DNA from 4 places in the Paenibacillus vortex V453 genome. Region 2 is predicted to be linked to each of the others. Evidence: riboswitches for the same ligand, from Rfam matches in the RefSeq annotation. Region 2 holds a riboswitch; each other region holds the start of a gene.
What was found. Region 2 has a riboswitch for cyclic di-AMP ahead of PVOR_RS02385 (C40 family peptidase). Riboswitches for the same ligand answer to the same signal wherever they lie in the genome.

Region 1: linked by a shared signal. The riboswitch ahead of PVOR_RS26195 (TrkH family potassium uptake protein) and the one ahead of PVOR_RS02385 (C40 family peptidase) in region 2 are both predicted to bind cyclic di-AMP.
Region 3: linked by a shared signal. The riboswitch ahead of ehuB (ectoine/hydroxyectoine ABC transporter substrate-binding protein EhuB) and the one ahead of PVOR_RS02385 (C40 family peptidase) in region 2 are both predicted to bind cyclic di-AMP.
Region 4: linked by a shared signal. The riboswitch ahead of PVOR_RS03980 (hypothetical protein) and the one ahead of PVOR_RS02385 (C40 family peptidase) in region 2 are both predicted to bind cyclic di-AMP.

What each region holds. Positions count from the first base shown of each region.
Region 1 is NZ_ADHJ01000049.1:134,438-140,226, reverse strand. Features, by position in the region: gene uvrC (excinuclease ABC subunit UvrC) at 1-1,540, shown strand, start outside; gene PVOR_RS26200 (CPBP family intramembrane glutamic endopeptidase) at 1,512-3,200, opposite strand; cyclic di-AMP (ydaO/yuaA leader) riboswitch at 3,490-3,635, shown strand; partial or broken gene PVOR_RS26195 (TrkH family potassium uptake protein) at 3,701-5,042, shown strand; gene PVOR_RS26190 (potassium channel family protein) at 5,059-5,733, shown strand; gene PVOR_RS26185 (LysR family transcriptional regulator) at 5,768-5,789, opposite strand, start outside.
Region 2 is NZ_ADHJ01000005.1:14,274-20,062, forward strand. Features, by position in the region: gene motA (flagellar motor stator protein MotA) at 1-225, opposite strand, end outside; gene PVOR_RS02360 (hypothetical protein) at 418-711, shown strand; gene PVOR_RS02365 (4a-hydroxytetrahydrobiopterin dehydratase) at 821-1,132, shown strand; gene PVOR_RS02370 (c-type cytochrome) at 1,248-1,604, opposite strand; partial or broken gene PVOR_RS02375 (GNAT family N-acetyltransferase) at 1,765-2,266, opposite strand; gene PVOR_RS02380 (C40 family peptidase) at 2,406-2,879, opposite strand; cyclic di-AMP (ydaO/yuaA leader) riboswitch at 2,884-3,022, opposite strand; gene PVOR_RS02385 (C40 family peptidase) at 3,424-3,897, opposite strand; cyclic di-AMP (ydaO/yuaA leader) riboswitch at 3,902-4,040, opposite strand; gene PVOR_RS02390 (hypothetical protein) at 4,387-5,214, opposite strand; partial or broken gene PVOR_RS02395 (M1 family metallopeptidase) at 5,226-5,789, opposite strand, start outside.
Region 3 is NZ_ADHJ01000053.1:153,546-159,334, reverse strand. Features, by position in the region: gene PVOR_RS27470 (flavin reductase family protein) at 1-81, shown strand, start outside; gene PVOR_RS27465 (SDR family NAD(P)-dependent oxidoreductase) at 134-877, shown strand; gene PVOR_RS32920 (exosporium glycoprotein BclB-related protein) at 948-1,334, opposite strand; partial or broken gene PVOR_RS33195 (hypothetical protein) at 1,454-1,753, shown strand; cyclic di-AMP (ydaO/yuaA leader) riboswitch at 2,398-2,544, shown strand; gene ehuB (ectoine/hydroxyectoine ABC transporter substrate-binding protein EhuB) at 2,892-3,746, shown strand; gene ehuC (ectoine/hydroxyectoine ABC transporter permease subunit EhuC) at 3,748-4,401, shown strand; gene ehuD (ectoine/hydroxyectoine ABC transporter permease subunit EhuD) at 4,405-5,067, shown strand; gene ehuA (ectoine/hydroxyectoine ABC transporter ATP-binding protein EhuA) at 5,080-5,789, shown strand, end outside.
Region 4 is NZ_ADHJ01000008.1:38,558-44,346, reverse strand. Features, by position in the region: gene kdpA (potassium-transporting ATPase subunit KdpA) at 1-1,041, opposite strand, end outside; gene PVOR_RS32955 (potassium-transporting ATPase subunit F) at 1,072-1,149, opposite strand; gene PVOR_RS03985 (hypothetical protein) at 1,299-1,709, opposite strand; cyclic di-AMP (ydaO/yuaA leader) riboswitch at 1,838-2,006, opposite strand; cyclic di-AMP (ydaO/yuaA leader) riboswitch at 2,558-2,729, shown strand; gene PVOR_RS03980 (hypothetical protein) at 2,855-3,319, shown strand; partial or broken gene PVOR_RS03975 (proline dehydrogenase family protein) at 3,343-4,264, opposite strand; gene PVOR_RS03970 (YpjP family protein) at 4,706-5,464, shown strand; gene PVOR_RS31320 (hypothetical protein) at 5,686-5,789, shown strand, end outside.

The DNA of each region.
Region 1 (5,789 bases), on a different contig from region 2:
GATGTACCCTTTGCGCAAATGCGGTGTCATGCCTAAAGAAGTGTGCTTGTATTATCATATGGGGCAATGCTTGGCTCCATGCGTGAAGGAAGTGCCGAATTCCGCCTATGAGCAGATTACCGGCGAGATTAACTCTTTTCTGAACGGCGGACATGAAGAGATCAAGAAGGAATTGCAGCGCAAAATGCAGGAGGCCGCGGAGGATTTATATTTTGAGCGTGCCAAAGAGCTGCGGGATCAGATCATCCATATCGATACCTTAATGGAGAAGCAGAAGATTACGACCACGGATACACGGGACCGCGACGTATTCGGTTATGCTGTGGATAAAGGCTGGATGTGTGTGCAGATTCTGTACATGCGGCAGGGGAAAATGGTGCAGCGCAACAAATCCGTCTTTCCGTTCTACGGGGATGCGCACAGTGACTTTATGTCTTTTATTGCCCAATATTACAGCGACAATCCTGCACTGCCGCAAGAAATTCTGCTCCCTGGCCCTCTGTTGATAGAGGAAGCTGCTGGTTCAGTAACCGCAACGGGAACCGTTATCGAAGCTGAAAGCGTACAGGGCAAGGAGAATGCCGCGGATTCGGCGAGCCAGCCAACTGCAGGTTCTGCGGAAGAGCTGCAGGAAGCCTTAGTCCAGGCTCAAGAGGAGAAGGCGGAGGCAGAGGGTATCGTGGATGCCGCCGGCGGGGCTGCCGCCTTGCAGGAATGGCTTGGAGTGAAGGTACACGTGCCGCAGCGGGGCTTGAAGAAACAGATGGTGGGCATGGCATCGGATAATGCGAGGGTTTCCCTGGACGAGAAGTTCCGGTTGATCGAGCGCGATGAAGAACGCACCTCGGTTGCGGCGGCTAATCTGGGTGAAGTGATTGGACTCCAGTCGCTCAACCGGATTGAAGCATTTGACAACTCGAACATACAGGGGAGCAATCCGGTATCGGCCATGGTGGTATTCACCAATGGGAAGCCGGATAAAAAGGAATACCGCAAATACAAAATCCGCACCGTCCTGGGACCGGATGATTATGATACGATGCGTGAAGTGATTCGGCGGCGGTACGAGCGCGTCTTGAAGGAGAACTTGCCGCTTCCCGACCTTATCGTGGTTGATGGAGGCAAGGGACAAATCTCTGCGGCCATCGATGTATTGGAGAATGAGCTGGGACTGTTTGTCCCGGTATGCGGGCTTGTGAAGGACGCCAAGCACAAAACGGCGCAGTTAATGATCGGAGATCCACCGGAGCCGGTAACACTGCCACGGGACAGCCAGGAGTTCTATTTACTGCAGCGCATCCAGGATGAGGTTCACCGCTTTGCGATTTCCTTCCACCGCGATCAGCGCGGCAAATCGATGGTGACTTCGAAGCTCGATTCCATTCCCGGCATAGGGGAGAAGCGCCGCAAGCTGCTGCTGAAGCATTTTGGCTCGGTCAAAAAAATAAAAGAGGCTTCAGTCGAAGACTTCAAGCCCCTTTCCATAGGTGAAAAATTAGCAACGCAAATTCTTAATGCACTTCGTGAGGAGGAGTCGTAACATACGGCTTCTCTTTTTTTGTCGGATTGAAACGGTATATCAAATATGCAACAATTCCCGGCAGCACCATGTAGAACACCCCGATCAGTAAGTTGGCGGTATCCTTGAGCATAACGAGGCTGAGGCCCATCAGAATGCTGTTGAAGATGACGTGGGAGAACATGGCCGCGAGATACCCGTATTTCAAGAAGATGTAACTGAACAGCAAGCCGATGATGACCAGCTCGATAGGCCTCGAGATCACAGGGTATATCGGATAAAGCGTATGCCCCAGCGCCCAGATGAGCGAGGTGATCAAACTTGCCACAAAGGTATTGCGAACGATTTTCTTCACCATTTTGATACCAAACAGCCGGTATACGGCTTCCTCCGATATGCCTGCAAACCAGGCCATCAAAGGGAACAGCCATGGATACAGCATATTGTAAGGCGATTGCGTGGCATCGGTTGTGGACCATGTATTCAAGGTAAGACCAAGAACAATAAAGATTAGAGATTGAACTCCGAGCAGAATGAACGCCCACATATACCCCAGCTTCATGCTATCCAGCACATAACGTCCATACCCGGCTTCCTTGGCCCGCGGCCATGGGTTAAGGCCGTCTTCTTTTTGCCACAGCCCGTTGCCCCCGACCAGGGAAAAGTAGAGCAGCGCGGAGAAGATGAGTGAATAGACCGCATAGAATATCATCATGCCGAGAATGCCGGTAGAAGACATGCCCTCGGATTTGAACACGGGTACCAGATTGTACGTATTCAGCATTTGAATAACGAATAGCAGCGCCGATAGGAACAAGCCGCGTTTAAACGAGGTGTAAGCTCTGGTCTTCACACTGTACACAATGGCAAGTATGCCAAGAATCAGGGTAAACAAACCGTAACCCGCCAGCGTCAGCAGTGTTGCATCTTGAGTCTGCTTGTTAACATAAGCGGAATGCGCAGCCGGAATCGAGAAGGATGGCTCATAGGAGCGTAATTTCCCGTGCTCGAAGGTGAAGCGCAGCTCCAGCACGGAATCGCCGATCTTGGTTTCCGGATCCACGTACTTCAGCCGGGGTTCTCCTTCCCGCGTAACCAGCTTCAGATGCGAAATATCGTAGCCTGCACGCTTGAGCCAAGGCTCGGCAAGCTGCTGCTTATCGGTCAAAGTCATGCCGTCCTCTACGACAAGGAGCATTTGTTTCTGCACTTTACCCTTGTTCAGTTCAATCCGGTCATAACTGGAGCGGGCAAAATCATACGAGAACCCGACGATGCCGGAATTCTGCATATGCACGTCCACATTGAGGGCATCGCCTCCCGGCTCGCTGAAGCGAACGCGGTATACGTCATAGGGATATTTGGCCTCAAAGGTTTTGTTGTACTCCGAGAGTTTCTTTTCCCTCGCTAAATATCCGTAAAGCTCCGATTTGGATTGATATGTAATCAATGTCTCCTCAGCTTCCGCAGCGGCGAACTGCAAGTGCTCCTGCGCGAACCTGGAAGCGGCTTGCTGGGCTTGTGCTTTGGATATAATATCCGGAGTGGCCATCTCGGTAGAATCCGTATTGGCTGATGGAAATACCTGAAATAACAGGAACAAAATCAGGCCAACTGCGGCAGGCGCGATGAGCTGCTTCAAGTTGGGCTTCAGCCTCAAAGGCTCTCTTGCACGATTCATGAATTTCCTCCTCTGGAAAGTTGATACTCCACTGGGTATTAGAGCTGCCTGATGAAGAACGCATAGAGCCAATATAACATAGATATGAAAGGGATAAGCAGCTTATCCCAATTTGGTAATAATGAAATAAAACGATGAAAATGAATGAAAGGTTTCGAAAATGTTAGAGAACCATACGCTTGTATTCTTGAATATGCCCAATTCGAGCTCTTTTAAAGACTTTTTGGGTGAAAAACGGCGTTGGGTTACGTACCGGATTGGGTTATAATCACATCATGCTTCAAGGAACTGAATATTCCAGCCGAATTTCGTACTGAAAATGGGGGAACCATGTAATTGGGGTGAATTTCATTATTCTATAGAATAATGAATAGGGCGACCTGTGGAAATGCCCGAATCCGTCAGCTAACCTCGTAGGCTGCAGCACAGGAACCAGACCGTAAGGGGCACTGCGTTTTCCAGTGTCTTTTTTCTTTGACTTTTTTTAAGAAGGTGACGGATTGAACTCCAAATTAAAATGGCTCAGGTTGTCCCCGCCGCAGATTCTGGTGCTTGGTTTTGCGGCCATTATCTTCATCGGGGCTGCATTGTTAATGCTGCCGATTTCCAGTAGAACCGGCGAGCCGCTTGGATTTATTGATGCATTGTTCACTTCGACATCAGCAACGTGCGTAACGGGTCTGGTTGTGGTGGATACAGGGACAACATTCAGTTCTTTCGGTCAGATCGTGATCATGCTGCTGATTCAGATTGGCGGGCTCGGCTTCATGACGATGGCTACTTTGTTTGCCCTGGTCCTCAAACGGCGAATTTCCCTCAAGGATCGTCTTGTCCTGCAGGAGGCGATGAATCAATCCTCGATGGAAGGCATCGTAAGGCTGATTCGCAGAGTATTGTTATACTCACTCGTGATTGAGGCTTGTGGCGCTGTACTGCTGTCTATCCGGTGGGCGTTTGATATGCCGATCGGAAAAGCGATATATTACGGTGTTTTTCATGCGGTGACCATGTTCAACAATGCCGGTTTCGATTTGTTTGGCGATTTTCGAAGCTTGACCGGGTATGTATACGATCCGGTGGTAAACGTAGTCGTGATGTTTTTGATTGTTTCAGGCGGTATTGGCTTCATTGTATTGTCTGATCTGATTGACTTTCGGAAACAGCGGAGACTGTCATTGCATTCCAAGGTGGTGCTCTCTATGACAGGAGCGCTGCTGCTGCTCGGATTTATCGTTATTCTCATATTTGAATTCACCAATCCGCGAACGCTCGGCTCCCTCAATTGGGGCGGGAAGTTCTTAGGAGCGTTGTTCCAATCCGTAACGCCGCGCACAGCGGGTGCGAATACTATAGATATTACGGGCCTAAGGCAGGCCACACAGTTTTTCATCGTGATTCTCATGTTTATCGGCGCATCTCCCGGATCAACCGGGGGCGGTATACAAAACAACGACGTTTACCATAATGGTTGGTGCGGTCATCGCCATGATGCGGGGACGCGACGACATCGTCATGTTCCGTTATCGGCTTGCACAGGAGCGGGTACTGAAGGCGTTAACCATCGCACTTCTCGCCTTGCTGCTCGTTCTTGCGGTCTCCATGATTCTGTCCACGACAGAGGAAGGGGAGTTCCTGGAAATCCTGTTCGAAACAACGTCCGCGTTCGGTACGGTGGGGCTCTCGATGGGCTTAACGCCTGATCTGACCGTGTTCGGCAAAATATTGATCAGTATTACGATGTTTGCAGGACGATTGGGTCCGCTGACACTTGCTTATGCACTAGGGCCGAAAAAGGGTAAAGAATTATATCGTCATCCGGAAGGCAAAATGATTATTGGATAAGGAGTATAGGAGAGACATGAAACCAAAGCAATTTGCAATTATCGGTTTAGGACGATTTGGCTCCAGCCTGGCGCTTGAACTGATGGAACAGGGATATGAGGTGCTCGGCATCGACCGGAACGAAGAGGTTGTCGAGGATATGAGCGAGCTGCTAACACATACGGTGGTCGCGGATGCTACAGATGAAGAGGTGCTTAAATCACTCGGGATCCGCAACTTCGATTGTGGGATTGTTGCAATCGGGAATGATATCCAGATGAGTATTTTATCCGCCATCTTGTTGAAAGAGCTTGGTGTTACCACGGTAGTGGCCAAGGCGATTTCGGTCCTGCATGGCCGGGCTCTGGAGAAGCTGGGCGTGGACCGGGTCATCTTTCCGGAGCGGGATATGGGCATTCGGGTAGCTCACCAGCTCGTTACGCCGAACCTGCTTGATTATATCGAATTATCCAAGGACTATTTGATTGTGGAGATGACGGTTACGGACTGCATGGACGGAAAAACACTGAGCGAGCTGAATACGAGGGTTCGTTATGGCGTAAGCGTGGTAGCCCTGAATAAGCAAACCGGCATTATTGTGGCTCCGACCGCCATGGACGTGGTGAACTCGGGCGATATTATGGTCGTTATCGGATCCAATGATAACGTAGACCGCTTTGAATCTGAAGTCGTGAACATGCTTGAGAAATAAATATAGAAGAAAAACCTGACGGCTATGATCGCTGTCAGGTTTTTTTTGATTTTTCC
Region 2 (5,789 bases):
TTTGTCCATCAGATTCTGTTTGAGAAAGGTCATCTTGACCAGCTTTGGAATCTTTTTCAGCTCGACTAGTGGAAACCCGATGAATAAGGTTGCTGCCGTGCCGCCAAGAATGATTAGATAGGCTGCCGGATTATACAGAGCGAGAAGGGAGGCGCCTTTCAGAAGCATGCCCACCACTACCGCGACGATACCGATGATTAAGCCTATAATTGTTGAAATTTCCATACCACACCTCATCCGTGAGAAATAAAATAACGAATCCATTCGTCAGAGCGGCTCTCATGGAGAACCGGGCGCCTTTTGTGGGGCGTTATCCTATTTATCGTCAGGTCGGGCTTTTTTTTTTAGTTGTTAATTTCCGGTATAATGGAAGGAAGGGAAACGAGGCTAAGTACGGCAAGGAAAGGAGTGATCGAGATGGGCGTTAAGCACGGAAGAGATTACGGCGAAATTCTGGCAGAATTAACGGAAGCAGTTGGGAGAATTTCCGACAGCTATGTCTTCTTTGAAATGGAAGCGGAGGAATGGAACAATCTGGGCGAGGCCGAGAAAACGGAGGTTCATGAGGCGCTGGCAGAGGATCTGTTCTACGCTTTGGGTACCGAACCGGTTATTAGCGTGGGCAGCGGCGTTGTCATGCATGACCAGACCAACCATCGAATACATATTTTGATTGGTGAAGAAGAACTGGCCTTTGTAGCTCTTGTATAATCACGTCAGTTATGAACAGATACTGGGCAGAATAGAATAGATGACAGAATGCCAATACAATGTGTCAGTCTGCTTTACGATAGGTTTTTTTCGGGGAGGAAGATAAAAGATGCTTTATACGCAGCAAGAAGTAGAGGCTCATCTGGAAAAGCTTGAGGGTTGGGAGTTTGAGCAAGGGAGATGGATTGTACGAAAGTATACCTTTTCCTCCTTCATGAAGGGAATCGCTTTTGTTGATGAAGTGGCAGCTATTTCGGAAGCTTTCGGACATCACCCCTACATCACCATAGATTATAAAGTTGTTACGCTGCGTCTTACTTCATGGGATGACGGCGGCATTACGGCTGTGGATATTAAGGAAGCGCAGCAATTTAACGAGGCCTACGAGAAGAGTCGTTCCAAGGACAGCAAGGCGGAGTAATAGAAGCGGGAGACAATGAGGATGTTAGAATCGCCATAGGCCCCAATTAATGTAAAAACACGCTTGCACCGGTAGGTTCTCCGGATATCAAGCGTGTTTTGCGTGTAAGCTGATTTTATTTTTTCTCAGCAAGGTACAGCGCGATGTTTGCGATTTCTTCAGGCTTCAGCTGATCTTTAAAGGAAGGCATTCCTTTACGACCTTTGGTTACAACGTTGAAGATGGCATCCGCATCCATATGTCCGCCTACCTGATTCAGAGCTGGTCCAGCGCCGCCTTGAAGCTGGTCACCGTGACAGCTAATGCAGCTTGCTTTCAGTGTGGCTTCCGCTGCGGCAGCATCGAGAGTCACTTCCGGCATGGTCGGCTTCTCTTCCTGGGCTACCTGTTCCTTACCCGGGAGCGTAAACATCAGCGCGATAGCCAACGCACATGCGACGAAGAACAATCCGCTCATGATCCATTTTTGCATCGTCATATCGTCCCTTCTATGTATACTGCACTTTTGCACTTGTCTCCATTATAAACCAACATCCCTAGACAGCATAGCCAGTTGTGACAAAAAAAGCAACGATCCAAAGAGGCTTCATAAAAAATACACAAATTTGTGCTTTTTCATATAGACAAGCTTACTATTCCTCATTTGCTGGAGGCTCATACACCATACAGTGGAAAATGCCTTTTCCCTGCGGAGTAAGCCGCTCATACGTATCGGTGATGCGAAATCCCGCCCCTTCATAAGCACGGATCGCACGCTCATTCCAGGTCATTACTTCCAGATCAATCTCATCCGTAGGCCTCCTGCGCCTGGCCTCCTGCGTTATGGTCTGCATAAATCGTTTACCCATTCCACGCCCGCACCAATCAGGCCGCATGCCAAGCCCGATCCGTGTCACTTCGTGTATGGGAAACAGCTGGGCAAACCCCCACAGAGAATCCTGGTCATCCAGAATCGAGATATATTGCTGCTGGCGTATGATCGGATCGCCAAATTCCACCTCGAGCCCTTTCATCTGCTCCCAAGGAAGGAAGCCATAGATATCGTAAGGAGGGGGGATAGGACCAGGTGCATATTTCTTCAGCGTGTTCCTCACGCATGATGACGGCGCGAAATGAAATAGGGGTAACATCCATTGGTAGTTTCCTCCATTCGTATATTATCCATGTACCCTTTATATAAGGGAGCGAGCTGCATGAAAAAGCCCGTCAAAGAGAGGCGGGCTCTCCTTTAACGGGCAGTAGGTCTGTGCACTGGATCGTCAGCCTCTATCATCTAAGATGATGTATCGGCCGATTGTTCATACTTATCATCACTCATGATGCGTTTGGCACCGACGTAACGCTGATCATAGTAATCCTCAGCAAGTCGGTTGATGACGACACCTCGATTCGACGAAGCATGGGCGAACTTGCCATCGCCTACATAAATGCCAACATGGGATATACCGCTCCCCGTTGTATTGAAGAACACCAAATCGCCAGCCCGCAGATCTTTGCGGGTTATGCTTGTCCCCATATCGAATTGAGAGCCGGATTGATGCGGGAGCTTCAGGCCGAGTTTGGCATACACATACATGGTAAAACCGGAGCAGTCAAATCCGCTCGTGGTTGTACCTCCATAACTATATCTTGTACCCAATACCTTATCAATTTCCTGGTCCAGCGCACTATCGGCAAACACGCTGCCAATGCCTGAAGTGAACAGTAACGTAATACTCAGGGCTGCCGCTGATAACGTCTTCTTCAGCATGAAGAGCTCCTTCCGCTGCCTGCGAGGTTAGCTTGAGGGTTCGGTTGAAGGTCCCCTATGATCCCTTGACAGCAAGATCAATTCACCCGTAAATGGTTCCCCCGCTTCCCATATCCATGGGAATTCGGCAATCGTAATCTATGTATTAAAGCACTTACATTAATGACAAAGTTGTTACTGTACCCATTCTATCAGACAGCAAACAAGCTTGGCAATTATTTCTTGATGACTTTCGCTATTATTCAATAGCATCAGCTGTCGAAGTGTCAGGTATAATCAATTATTTTCCAATATGCGTTTAATGAAGGCCGGGAAGGGTATATAAAAGGTAAGGATCTTTATGAAGGGCTGCCAATAATGCTGATGAAGTTGTTTCTGGATTAATAAAATTTATATTTTTTTTGAAAAGCGGGAACTTTTTCGTTGTCCCAAACGTTATAGAGGTATACACAGTGAACAAAAGAAAAAAGCCGCTGGGTGAGATCGGCACAATCTCAAAACTCCAGGGCTCTCTTATAAGGATAAATCAATAAAGTTCCAATTAGTTGTAGTTTACAGCTACAGATTTGTACGTGCTTTGACTCATCACTCGCTTAGCGCCCACATAGCGCTGTGCGTAATAGCTTTGGCTTAGCGGACTGACAATGACACCGCGAGAAGATGAGGAATGAGCGAACTTTCCACCCCCAACATAAATACCCACATGAGATACACCTTTACCGGATGTGTTAAAGAACACGAGATCGCCAGCTTTCAAATTGCTCTTGGATACTGCCGTACCTACCTTGTATTGAGCGGTAGATGTTCGTGGCAGGCTGAGACCAAGCTTCTTGTAAACATAGGTGGTGAAGCCGGAGCAGTCAAAACCATTTGTTGTGGTTCCACCTGTTTTATAAGATACACCAATGGCTGGTTTGATTGCGGTATTTAATTTGGAATCGGCGAAAGCGCTTCCGGTCCCTAATGTGAGCGCGAGGGCCAGGCCGAGAGAAACGGCCGTTAACTTCTTTTTCAAAACGAAATGCTCCTTCCAATGCCTGCGAGGTTAGCTTAAGGGTTCGGTTGAAGGTCCCCTATGATCCCTCTCTTGCGAGATCAATTCACCCAAAACGGATCCCCCGCTTCCCAATCGATATGGGAATTCGGCTCCTTAAAATGTTGATGAACCCATTCATTGACGTCTGACGTTCCAACATGATTAACGAAATAACATAGTTCCAGCAAAAGTTACAGTAAAGATGACAAAGTTGTTACTAACATATTCGTTATTTTAGCAGAGTATTAACATTTTGGCAAACGAGGAAAGTGTATATTTAAACAAAAAAACCTGTCCCAGTCATGCTGGAACGGTTTTTTTTGTAATTTCGCGCTCTGAAATTTGTAATATGGAGGATAAATGAAATCCTATTTTCTGTAAAAATGGCAGGGATTAAGATCCATGTCGCTTCCGGTTACAGTTTATTCGCGAGCCTGTCGATCATACTATTGTAACGAAATGTAACTTCTAGGAGTGCTGTGAGGATGATGATTTCCACAGATGATACTGGGAGGAAATTACCCAAATTTGGAAAAGTCCATTTAGAAAATAGGAGGCCTGCTGAATAATTAAACCGATCAGTCCTGCCCAGATGAGTGAGGCAGAGCTAAGGAGCAGAAGTATAACAACGGCGGCACCGCCCACGGTTATGGACAGGAGGACTGCCGTGCCCAGATTGTTGAAGAGAGTTAGAATAGAGCTGATCATACCGGAATCACCGATACGGCCAAACTGCATATAGAGCAGGGATATCCGAATCAGATAGGCGTACAGGAACCAGCCTGCCGCATAGGGCAGCGCGTGGAACAGCAGAGCGGGCTCCTGGATGCCGTTGAGCAGGATCGGGAGAATTTTGGGCACAATCCAGTAGCCGGGAGCAAAGGTGAGGATCAACTCGATCAGATAGAATATCGTCACGGGTTTCCACAGCTTCTGCATTCCCGTGAAGAAGAACAAGCCGCGTTCACCTTGGGCTTCCTGGTGGAGGTTATAGAAGATGCCTGCCCGTATGAGCGGGGTGAGCACCATCCGGATGAGCAGCAATCCAGCCAGAAGCCATCCGTAGGTATGGACCGTATTGCTTAACGTCAGGCTCATCTCTCCCTCGTAGAAGAACAATAGCCGGCTCAGTTCGTTAGGTGCAGAGTCTGGATACCGCATCAGAAGGGGAACGACGGCTGATTTTACAAGTCGGTACAGGCAATATCCCCACAGCAAACGGTATAAGAAGAGCAGAATAGAGACGTATAATTGGTCTTTAACACTGGTCCACCCTTGGCCTGCATAAGTTTTCATGTGCTCACCCCTCACCATGACAGGCTGCCGAACAGCGTCTCCACGAGTTTGGTAATGCTGAGATTCCAGCGTGTCACCACTTTCGGATCCATTCCTGCCTTCATATAATTATTGATATGTTTGTTCTCAAGAACCATAGAGTATTTCGGGTCAACCATCGCCCAGGATAGCGGCGAGGTGTAGTCCAGAGTGTAAGTGACTTTACCGTCCTTGCCACTCCAGGTTCGCTCCACGGTCTTGCCGTCCTCGAACGCAAATATGATCGGGACATCGGTAACATCTCCGTCTTTGCTTGTAATCTTGACCGTAGATTCATACTCTGGATTGTCCTGCGTCCCTTTATTTTTGGTTTTGATCAGATCGATTGCGACGTCCGCCATTTGGTTTCCATATACATACTGGTCAAAATAAGACTGCCAGGAGGTTTTGCTTACTTGTTCAACAACCTTCTGGAAGTCGGACGTGGTGGGGTGCTTGAAACGGTATTTCTGGGACATAGGTGTTCAGAATCTTCTCCATCATCCGCGGACCGACCTGCCGTTCTATGCCTTGCAGTACAAGTTTCCCTCTCGTGT
Region 3 (5,789 bases), on a different contig from region 2:
AAGCTGAAGCCTGTGAGCCGTATGGCGGGGAACATCTATGCTGCTCTGGGAGATATGTTCACCATTGAGCGGCCATTATAACGCAGGCGAGATACGATAAATAATTCAACGATATAGGAGGAGTGGTTAACGGATGAGATTTCAATCGAAGGTTGTTATCGTAACAGGAGGCGCCAGCGGGATTGGCGAGGCAACGGTAAGGCTTTTTGTTAAAGAGGGAGCCAGCGTTGTTATTGCGGATTTCTCTGACCGGGGACAAGCTGTTTCAGACGAATTAAGTGCAGCGGGGTTTAACACCCTGTTTGTCAAAACCGATGTAACCAAGGAGCAGGATGTTGCCAACATGGTTGAACAGACGGTCAAGCAGTATGGGCGTGTGGATATCTTGTTTGCGAATGCAGGCATTGCGCATGACGCTCCCGCAGATCAGTTAACGATGGAGAATTGGCAGAGAACGATTGATATTAATCTTACAGGCGTGTTTCTCTGTGATAAATATGTAATCCAGCAGCTGTTATCCCAGGGATCGGGCGGGGCTATTGTAAACTGCGGATCGATCCATAGCCATGTCGGAAAAGCAGGAGTAACCGCATATGCTTCGGCTAAAGGCGGCGTTAAGCTGCTGACGCAGTCGATGGGCGCTGATTATGCCTCCAGAGGAATCCGGGTCAATGCAGTGTGCCCGGGTTATATCGATACTCCGCTTATTCAGGGAAGAACTGAAGCGATCACGCAGCACTTGGTCGGCCTGCATCCGATGGGGCGCTTGGGGCAGCCTGAAGAAGTAGCTAAAGCCGTGCTGTTTCTTGCCAGCGAAGACGCATCCTTTATTACTGGCACCACCTTGCTGGTGGATGGCGGATATACAGCGGTTTAAACCATATGAAGAAGCCCCGAGCATGCTCGGGGCTTCTTTGTTATATATGACAGATACGGGATAGGGCAAATTATATAATGCTGACGCCAGCACTGCCGTAACCGGCAGTTGCAGTGATCAGAGTCAGACCTGTTGCTGTTGTGGAGAATACCATCAACAAGCGGGTATTTGCTGCAACCGGAATAGCCAGGCCATCCAAGAAGCCGTTGCTGACCGTACCCAATGTGACTGCGCCGGTATATGGGGGAGCCAATGTGACAAGGGCACCGGGGATTGGCGTGAAGATATTGCTTGTAGCCGGAGCGCTGTACAGCTGGGCTGTGACCGTAACAGTAGTTCCAAGCAGGTCGAGTGCCAAGGTGTTGCTGAAGGTTGCGGAAATTGCCGTGATGGTGCCTGCGCGTGGCGTATTGAAAGCAAAGTCAAGCGCAGTACCTCCCGCACCCGTAAGGTCGATCGTTCCGCCAGCGAGCGTAACGGTTGGTACCCGAAATACCGAAGCCTACGAGACCAACCGTTCCGACCAAACCTCCAACAATGGTTGTAAGCGCAAGAGGTATGCCGGATGCGAAAGGAATGATCGCTCCTCCACCTGGCAACCCAGTAGCCCCTGTTGGCCCAGTAGGGCCGACGGCTCCAGCAGGACCAACGGGTCCGATCGCTCCAGCAGCACCGGCAGGTCCGACAGGTCCAACAGGTCCAACGGGTCCTGCAGGTCCTGTTGGACCCGGAATGCCTGTTGACGATCCAGCAGGTCCAGCAGGCCCAATTGGCCCAGCTGGCCCGACCGGTCCAACGGGTCCAAGAGCTCCAACCGGCCCCACAGGTCCGACTGGTCCAAGAGGTCCCTGCGGTCCAACCGGTCCGCGGGGACCTCTGACACAGTGGCGACGAATCGGCTTGTGTCCACCTTTACCACTATTGCCGTTATCAGGACATCTTTTTTTCTTGGCGTGCAGTACTTTTTTCTCTATCTTTTTAAGAGCACACAATTTTCTCTTTCTAGAAGAACGATCCAAATCAAGCACCTCCTTTAGATTTGCTTTATACTACGCAAATGCTCTCTTAGCCGCATGGGTTAACAGCTTATAAATGATAGATATATACCTATTATTTTAAGAATGTACGATAGCCTCTGAGGAATCAGTCTATAAACGAATAGCGAAAAAAAGCGATCGTGATGATATTGGAATAGCGAAATTGGGGGCTAACAAAGCTTATAAGTGGATCGTGTTAGAAAAAAAAAAATTCTGTTTCGAAGTTGAGGGCTTGTCCCCTCTGCATCGTTCATGATTCATGTCATGAATGATCTACCGCATGAATTATCTGTTATCTGATGGGCGCAATGCCTGCTGTATAGCGAAAAACACACCTCCGAACAAGGAGGCGACAGGCAGGGGACAGCCCTGAATTTGTGGAGATTATGGCTACTAATATGCCTTGGAAGAGCGCTGATTTCACCTCCGAATTTCCAGAAAATGCAGCTCCAGGGGTTTGACTTTTACTGAGCTTCCCTTTATCATGAACACACGCTTAGTTTCCGGCATACATTTCCGGAGAGCGGGGGAACCAGTTTCATCAGGGGCGAGTCACTTGAATTCACGAGTGTAGGGTACCATCTTACCCGAGTCCGTCAGCTAACCTCGTCAGCAGTGGATGGGTCTTGTATACATAATGGATGTTCATAACAAAGGCCCTTTATTCTCTATAGGGGCCTTTTCTCTATTTTTTGACCCCCTGCTGGCGGAGCTATGTCTAGATCCCCTGTTTGGTGGTCTTTTTGTATTCTGCAAAAGAGGAGGGCAATGCCTGCTAATGTTTAGCCAATTGAATCAGTCAGACGGTTTGGGTTTACAAGGCACAGGGAAATGGATGCAACCTCTCCCCTGAGCCCCCGGACTGTGCAAGTGTGTCTGAATGTCACATATCCGAGTTAACACATGTGTTAACATGGATAATTTCATCATGCCGTTTTTAGGAACGACAAAGTCATTGCGAAAGGTTGTGGAAGGTGTTGAAGAAAGTTGTTGTGCTGTTGTTGTCATTGGTTATGGTGGTATCGCTCGCGGCCTGCGGCGATAAGGGGAGCACGCTGGAACGGGCCAAAGAGCAGGGGTACATTACCGTAGGTTTTGCCAATGAAAAGCCTTATGCCTACAAAGAGGCCAGCGGGGAGCTTACAGGCGAAGCCGTTGAGATTGCCCGTGTCATTCTGGAGCGACTTGGCATTAAGGAGATGAGAGGTGAGCTTACGGAGTTCGGCTCCCTGGTTGCCGGGCTTCAGGCGGAACGGTTTGACCTGATCACTGCAGGCATGTTCATCAATCCGGACCGCTGCTCCGCCGTTTTGTTTGCTAATCCGGAGTACAGCATAGGGGAAGCTCTTGCCGTGAAGCAAGGGAATCCAAGTGGACTCGGAAGTTACGAAGATATTGCCAAGGATGATCAGGCGAAGGTGGCCGTCATGACTGGCGCGGTTGAAATCGGCTATATGGAGAAGTCAGGCATCCCTTCGGACCGGATCATACAGGTTCCCGATCAGGCCTCGGCCATCAGTGCCCTCCAGGCAGACCGGGTGCAGGCGATTACCATGACGGGACCGTCCCTGCAGGCGATGCTCGATTCGGCCAGCGATGACAACATCGAACGCGTCGCGGATTTCGAACAGCCGGTCATCGACGGTGAAAGCGTTCGGGGCTATGGGGCCACGGCATTCCGTCAAGCGGATACCGAATTCCAGGAGGCTTATAATGCGGAGCTTGAAAAAATGAAGGAGTCAGGTGAGCTGCTGGAGATCTTGCAGAAGTTTGGATTTACCGAAGAAGAGCTGCCGGGCGAGATGACAGCCGCTGCGCTTTGCGGTGAATAGTATGCCGAATTCATGGATCGATTTTCTTCCTACTCTGCTGAAAGGAGCGGAGATTACGGTTTTGGTCGCCTTCTTTTCAGCTGTTCTGGCCATTGCCATGTCCTTCGCAGCCGGTTTATCCAGACTGTCGAAGCTGTGGATCGTCCGCACGGTTACAGCCGTGTATGTGGAAATCTTTCGGGGAACCTCCTTGCTGGTGCAGCTGTTCTGGTTGTATTTTGCTCTTCCGTTTATCGGCATTGAGCTTCCCAAAATGCTGGCAGCCATCCTTGCGATTGGATTCAACTTTGGCGCATATGGCTCCGAGATTGTCCGAAGCGCGGTGCTGGCTGTTCCAAAAGGACAGTGGGAAGCTTCGGTGGCGCTTAATATGAAGCCATGGCAAAGGATGTGGAATGTTATATTGCCTCAAGCTTCACTGCGAATGCTCCCGCCATTCGGAAATCAGCTGGTGGAACTCATCAAATCTACGTCACTTGTCTATTTCATCACGATGGCGGATCTGACGTATCAGGCCATGGTGCTGCGCAACAACTATATTTCCTGGACAACCGAGATTCTGGTGCTGCTGCTTCTTATGTATTTTGTCATAGCTACGCTTGTCTCGATGGCAGTTCGGCTGCTGGAGCGTAAATGGACGACGGGGAGGCTATAGCGGATGTGGGATTGGAATTATGTGTTTGATATCCTGCCGGAATTGCTGAGTGCATTAAAAATGACGGTATGGGTGACGCTCTGCGCTTTTGTGGTGGCCTTGATAATCGGGCTGCTGCTTGCCTTTGCTGCTCGAAGCCAGTGGAAGCCTGTGTCGCTCATGACCAAAGGTATTATCGAATTTATCCGCAATACACCGCTGCTGGTTCAGGTCTTCTTCCTGTACTACAGTCTGCCGCTCCTTACCGGAATCTCCATTCCGGCCTTCTATGCCGGGGTGATCGGTCTTGGGCTGCATTACAGTACGTATCTGTCCGAAGTGTATCGTTCTGGCATCGAAGGGGTCCCCAAGGGGCAGTGGGAAGCTGCAACTGCTCTGAATTACACGAAAACTCAAACCTGGCGGAGCATTATTCTGCCGCAAGCGGTGCCGCCTATTATTCCGGTGCTGGGCAATTATTTGATTGTCATGTTTAAGGAGACACCGATTCTGTGTGCCATTACGCTTGTTGAGATGATGCTGACAGCCAAGAATATCGTTTCCCAGTCGTTTCGTGCATTCGAGCCGTATACGCTGGTTGGCATTCTGTTCCTGATTATCAGTTATATCGCGTCTTTGCTGGTGCAAAGGCTGGAGAAACGAATGAATCTGCAGCGTGGAAAATAAGGAGGGAGTCTATTGAACGCAGTAGTAATTGATGCGTTTGCCGGAGCCGAGGTGCCGCAGCCTGATCCAAACCCGGCAGCGGAAGTGAAGCCGATGGTGAGATACAAGGGCGTGACGAAGTCGTTTGGTGATCTCCAGGTGCTTAAAGGCATCGATCTGGAGATGCAGCCTGGAGAAAAGGTGGCTGTTATTGGTCCGAGCGGCTCGGGCAAAACGACGATGGGGCGGATGTTAATGACACTGGAGGAACCGACCGAAGGCACCATCGAGGTTGATGGTGAGCTTCTCTGGCATATGCAAGAGAAGGGCAGGCTTGTTCGGGCAAACGAGAAGCATTTGCATCGAATGCGCTGCAGCGTCGGTATGGTTTTCCAGCATTTTAATCTGTTCCCGCATATGAGTGTGCTTCGCAATGTGACGGAGGCCCCGCGCAAAGTGCTGGGTTTATCCAAGGAGGAGGCGGAGGAGCGGGCCGTCTCCATGCTGGGCAAAGTCGGCTTGGACGACAAGCTGAAGATGTACCCGGCCAATCTGTCCGGGGGGCAGAAGCAGCGTGTTGCTATCGCACGAGCGCTGGTCATGCGGCCGAAGGTGATGGTGTTCGACGAGGTGACCTCGGCTCTGGATCCGGAGCTGGTAGGCGAGGTGCTGGAGGTGATCCGGGAAATCGCGGAAGAAGGCGATATGGCGATGATGCTGATTACGCATGAAATGGATTTTGC
Region 4 (5,789 bases), on a different contig from region 2:
TGAACCGGTCGTAGCCGCCGTCGTCACTGTAGTAAACAGCGAGGACTGGGCGATCCCGAACCGGACTTCCTTACCTTCCATGCTGCCTTGAGATGCATCAATCCCCAGTCGGTTCAGTGCCGGATTGCCGTTTGATTCAGCGGCATAGTTCAGAGACAAGAAGCCGATGAACAAGGTCATCATCACAGAGAATATAATCCAGCCCTGCTTGCGGCTCTTGGCAAACAAACCAAATGTATACGGAAGCGCAGCACCGAGGCTCCACATGCACAGGATCTCAATCACATTGGTCAGAGGGGACGGATTCTCAAACGGATGGGACGAATTGACCCCCATATATCCGCCGCCGTTGGTGCCCAGATGCTTGATCGATTCAAGAGCAGCCACCGGACCTACCGCAATTTGCTGCTCGCTTCCTTCCATCGTGGTCACGCTGAGCGCAGGCTTCAGGGTCTGAGGCACCTGCAGGGCGACCAGCACCATTGCAATGATGAAGGCCGCCGGAATGAATACCCGGATATGAGCCTTCACAAAGTCCTCGAAGAAGTTGCCGACGGTTGTCCCCTTACTGGTCACTGCCCGGATAAAAGCGATGGCCACGCACAGCCCGGTCGCCGCCGATGTAAACATCATCATCGTAATGACAGCCATCTGCGCAAAATAGGATAGCCCCGACTCTCCGCTGTAATGCTGCAGATTCGTATTGGTCATAAAGCTGATGATCGTATTGAATGACAAGGTTGATTCCATATTATCGATTCCGTTCGGGTTGAACGGCAGTACCTTTTGCAGCCGCAGAATCAGGTAGCCTGAAGCTACCAGTATGATATTCGTAATGACAAAGCTGAGAGCATACCCTTTCCAGGTCATCCCCTTGCGGTCTTTCAAGCCAATCAGTGCAAATATCGGCTTCTCTGCCCAGGAGAACCATTTATCGGTTCGGTTATCTTCATTGCGAAATACCTGATATAGATAGGTTCCGAGCGGCTTAACCAGCAGCACCAGAACCAGAATAACGATGGCAATTTGTATAATGCCCATGACGAGTGCCTTCCTCCTTCAGCGGTTCCCCTAGAATTTTTCAGGGTGAACCAGCGCATAAATCAAATACAGAAAAATAAAGAGCGTACATACCAATAATATGATCACGGCTGATCAGCCTCCGGTTCTGAAACCACGCGTCCACACCAGGACATAAACAGCATGAACAGTCCGTAGGTCCCTCCTAATATGAGCACCATATAAAAATCCTGCATAATCCAATCCTCCACGAACCGTATTTGGCATTAAATCTGCAACTAGCTGACAATGGACGAAATCAGGAAAGATACCTGATGATGGTTCGTATGAAGCACCACATCGGCGCCCAGTCCCTTATATATCAACCGCGGATTGCTGGAGTGGGTAATGACGTAAATCGACTTTGTTGTCCATGTCCGGCAAATCCGCAAATAGCGGCAGCACAGATTCAAGCTGCTTTCGAACAGAAACACCTTGCTGACGGGAAACTCGGGAATGATCCAGGTTGACTCGTCTCTGGTATCAATCAGAATAATGTCTTTGCAGCCCAGTTCCATCATCCTCTCCTGCTCGGCCCGATTGTTGGCTATAGCTGCAAACGAAATATGTTTGTACATCAGCTGGCGGATAAATTCCTCCCCGGCCTTATTCGGGGCGGATACCAAGATGAAATCCTGCGGTTTCTCCATGTGTTTCTCCTCCTAAGTTTCAGAAAGAGAAGGCAACAAAAAGAAGCCTGCGGGAGGAGAAGAACTCTTCCCGCAGGCTTCTTATTCATCCACGGTGAAATACACCGTGGCTAAAGTCCACGACAATCGTTGCCTCTCTCGATACGCTTACGAGGTTAGCTGACGGATTCGGGCGTGAGAGTCGCCCTACCCATAGACCGTTATCTTGTCTATGGGATTCACCCCTGAGAGATCAAGTTCATCTCCCGACTGGTTCCCCCGTTCCTTTTCCATTCAAGGACTCAGCGAAAATTGAAAACGAGTAGCATGTTATTCAATTAGCTATTGACTTATATTCCAAGCCTGGCAGAACTGTACAGCCGTCAGAGTCAAGCCGTGAGAGTCGCTTGACCCTGAGCCTCTGGAAGACCCATGGTGCCTTCGCCGAGGTTCTCATTCATAAAGGAGCACCGCAGCTCTCACACTGCCTTGTATCCTTATGAATCTTATCGACCGGCTGCCGCTGTGCCCTGCTCTTGGAATCATCCGTCAATTCATAGTTCGTATCATACGTCCGGCCGTGCGGGATGTAAATGAGCTCAGAAACACGTGTGGCTGAATGTGGAACAAGATCTAACCAGTATGTCTTCATTATCTCTCGAATACTGCTTTATACTATGTATTTCTCTTGTTTTCTCGAATTTATCGCAATCCATCGAGATACTGAGATTTTGCCATGATAATAGATGACAATACCAAATGTACACGTTTTCTTTTACGGATTTCATCGATTTTCGGAATGTATGCGTCAAATACGGTCATTTACTTTTGGCTGCCTCCGGCGTATGATTCATCCATCTATTCGAAACACACGTTATACGCTGAGCTCCCGACAGATCGGGAGACGGGGGAACCAATATCACCGATAGGACTTCTGTTGGTGAATGGGGTGAATCCGCGATGCCTGACCAGGCATTGTGGTAGGGCGCTCTCAAGCCCGAATCCGACAGCTAACCTCGTAGGCGTATTTAGAGAGAACACGATCCAGCCAAGCTAAAGCGGCCGCTTCATCGGCTGCTAACCGGAAAAAGGCCTGGAGAGCGGGGTTTCTCTGCTCACCAGGCCTTTTTGTCTTGCATATAACATCTTATAAGGGAGCGTAGATCATGACGAAACTCATCGAATTCGAAGCACAGGCAACAGCCATCCAAACAGCGCCAACAATATGTGAAGAGCCCATCCGCTATATGGAGATGTTCCGTTTCGACTGGGGCTCGGCTGAACGCTTTATCCCCTGGAGTGATCGAAGCTGGAACTGCGGCTTGTTCAAAATCAGCTGCGGAGAAGCAGCCGGTTATGCGGAATATGCCCTGCCGAGCACGAGAGAATTCGCAGATCTGGTCCGCTGGGCATCTGTATTTGCAAGGCTGCGGGGCATGCCCGTGACTGAGGCCATACGCTATGCTCAGCAGCAGCAGCAATGGGGATCCACTCGGATGCTGCTCGCCGTATCGGCGTTAGCCGATCTGGAGAAGAACCTGCACCAGCATGTAACTCGCGAACGCCTAGGCAGCCTCCCGCTGGAGCGGTCCTTCCTGATGGATTGCTCGCAAGCTTATTATTTCTTTTAAGGTAAGGGCGGTGTTCACACCCCTCACTTGAACATATTTTTCAGCACCATCATGAGGTTAGCCGGCTTCTCCGCCAGCCGCCGGGTGAAGTACGGGTACCACATCGTCCCGTAGGGCATATAACAACGGATGCGATAGCCATCCTCTGCAAGCGCAGCCTGATCGTTCATTCGCAGCCCGTACAGCATCTGAAATTCGAAATCCTCTTTCTCTATGCGGCTCTGCTCGGCAAACACCTTGACCCAGTCGATGATATTGTCATCGTGCGTGGCAATCGCAGTGTACGCTCCCTGATCGAAATGCATTTTGATCAATTTTTTATAGTTATCGATCACTTCGCGTTTCTGCTGAAAGGCGATGGTTCCGGGCTCTTTATATGCCCCCTTTACCAGGCGCAGATTGACCCCCGCCTCCATCAGGCTTCGCACGTCTTCCTCCGTGCGGAACAAGTAGGCCTGCATCACGGTGCCCACATTGGGCAGCCCCTCCTTATGGAGCCGCAGCGTCATATCGATTGTCGCCTGGGTATATGGCGAATCCTCCATATCCAGACGCACGAAATTGCGAAACTCTTTCGCCTTTTTCACCACCGACCTGATATTCTCGTAAGCCTTCTCAAGGTCCAGTGCCATGCCCATCTGCGTCGGTTTCAATGACACATTTGACTGCACTCCCCGCTGTGCGATTCCCTCCACAAGCTTCAAATATTCCTCGCGGTATTCGGCCGCTTCGTCCAGCGTCGTAATGCCCTCCCCCCAGATGATCCAGCGTGACGAGAATGCCCTTCGCATTGAGCCTCTCGATTTCATCCAAGGCCTCATCCAGCGTATTGCCGGCAATGAATCGGCCTGCCAATTTCCTTCCGTATTTGATCGACAGCCACTTCACGAGTTTATTGCCGGACACCGTCAGGATCACTTTACGGTAAAACTCGGTTCCGTCCATGCATGCGCCCCCTTTGTAAGGTAAACCAAATGCACCTCTACCTTAACTCATATGCAAAAATCATGACGGCATGCAGGAAGACATACATATCACGCAGGCAATGGCCGTGTCGGAGCGATTCTGGCTTTCCGGCATGCAAAGAAACCTCTCCATTACGATAGTGGAGAGGTTTCTTTGCATGCCGAAGATTCTTTTATTGAGCATTTTAAAATCATTATAGTTCCGATTGATTTTTCGATTTGCAGACAATTGAAGTAGAAAAGTTCGCCATATGTAAAAGAGATAACTGTAAATATTATAATATACCATTTTTACTATTATAAATTCATAATCACACTATTTTTTTAGAGAAAACACAACTTTTTTCATTTGTTAAATTTTAGGATTTTAATATATATTATTCGTGTTAATTACAAAAAATAACAGTAAGGGGTTGATTTTTTGAGTTTTTGGGGAGTAATTAAAAAAGTAGCCGCTTTTTTGGCTTTGGTAATGTTATTAAATACGGTATTTGCAGCAATTACTGTATCCGCGCTTCCTGCACATAGCGAACTGCAAAAGACTCAAGAGGAATTAAAACTATCAGAAAGCGAGATTCAAGAACTTCTATTATTTATTCAAGAACATTCTACAAGCATAGAGGAAGCAATCCAAACAGACAACAATTTAAAATTAAAAATGGAGGAATACGACGAGTACAGCAAAGAATTTGCCTTGATACTTGCTTTTGCAGATATAGCAAATAGTCAGACCTCAACGATTAGTCACTTGTCAGATCCCAGTATTCAGAGTGAAATTTCACCGGCGATTTGGCCTATTGTTTGGGCGGTTGTTGCTGCTATAGTAAAAGCAGCTGTAAAAAAGAAGATGGGAAAGAAAATCCAGCAGCAACTCGGTGATCGTTTCGATAGAGAAGTTTGGCCTCAAATAGAGCCAGGAATTAAAGCGCAATATGAAAGATATGGTTATACTAGAAACAAAGGACCTGAGTTACCTTCCGCACCGAACGGGATTAATCAGGGCGAGCAAATTATTTCTTTATTTGGTCAAGATGGTACAGAATATTTGAGACTAGATGTCTTTACTTCCCAATCAAGAAATCATACTCGGTGGCACTATCATACAAAAGATGATTGGCCTGATCATAAAGGAAATATTGATTTATACCATAATTCACTTCCAAAGTGGGGTTCAGAGTAAAGTTGCATAAGAGACGATTTCTATTAACGTTTGGTCGAAATTTAGACCATAGTAATATCGACTACTTGGTAAAAAGCCGATTATCCAGGTATAAGGGCGGAATCCAGAAAGATTATTTTAATACCGTTCTTAAAAAAGGCGCCGAAGTTATTCTAAACTACCAGATTATCGATACGAATTTTGATCGAATATCGTCCAGGTATTATTTGGACGACTTTCATTTGACGGAAGCTCAAAAGAACGGCTTCCTGCTTTCATTAAGCAAGCTGAAAGGCACCCATGTCTGGTGCGATCCTAGGATTCAAGGTCATGCGTTCTGTGTAGT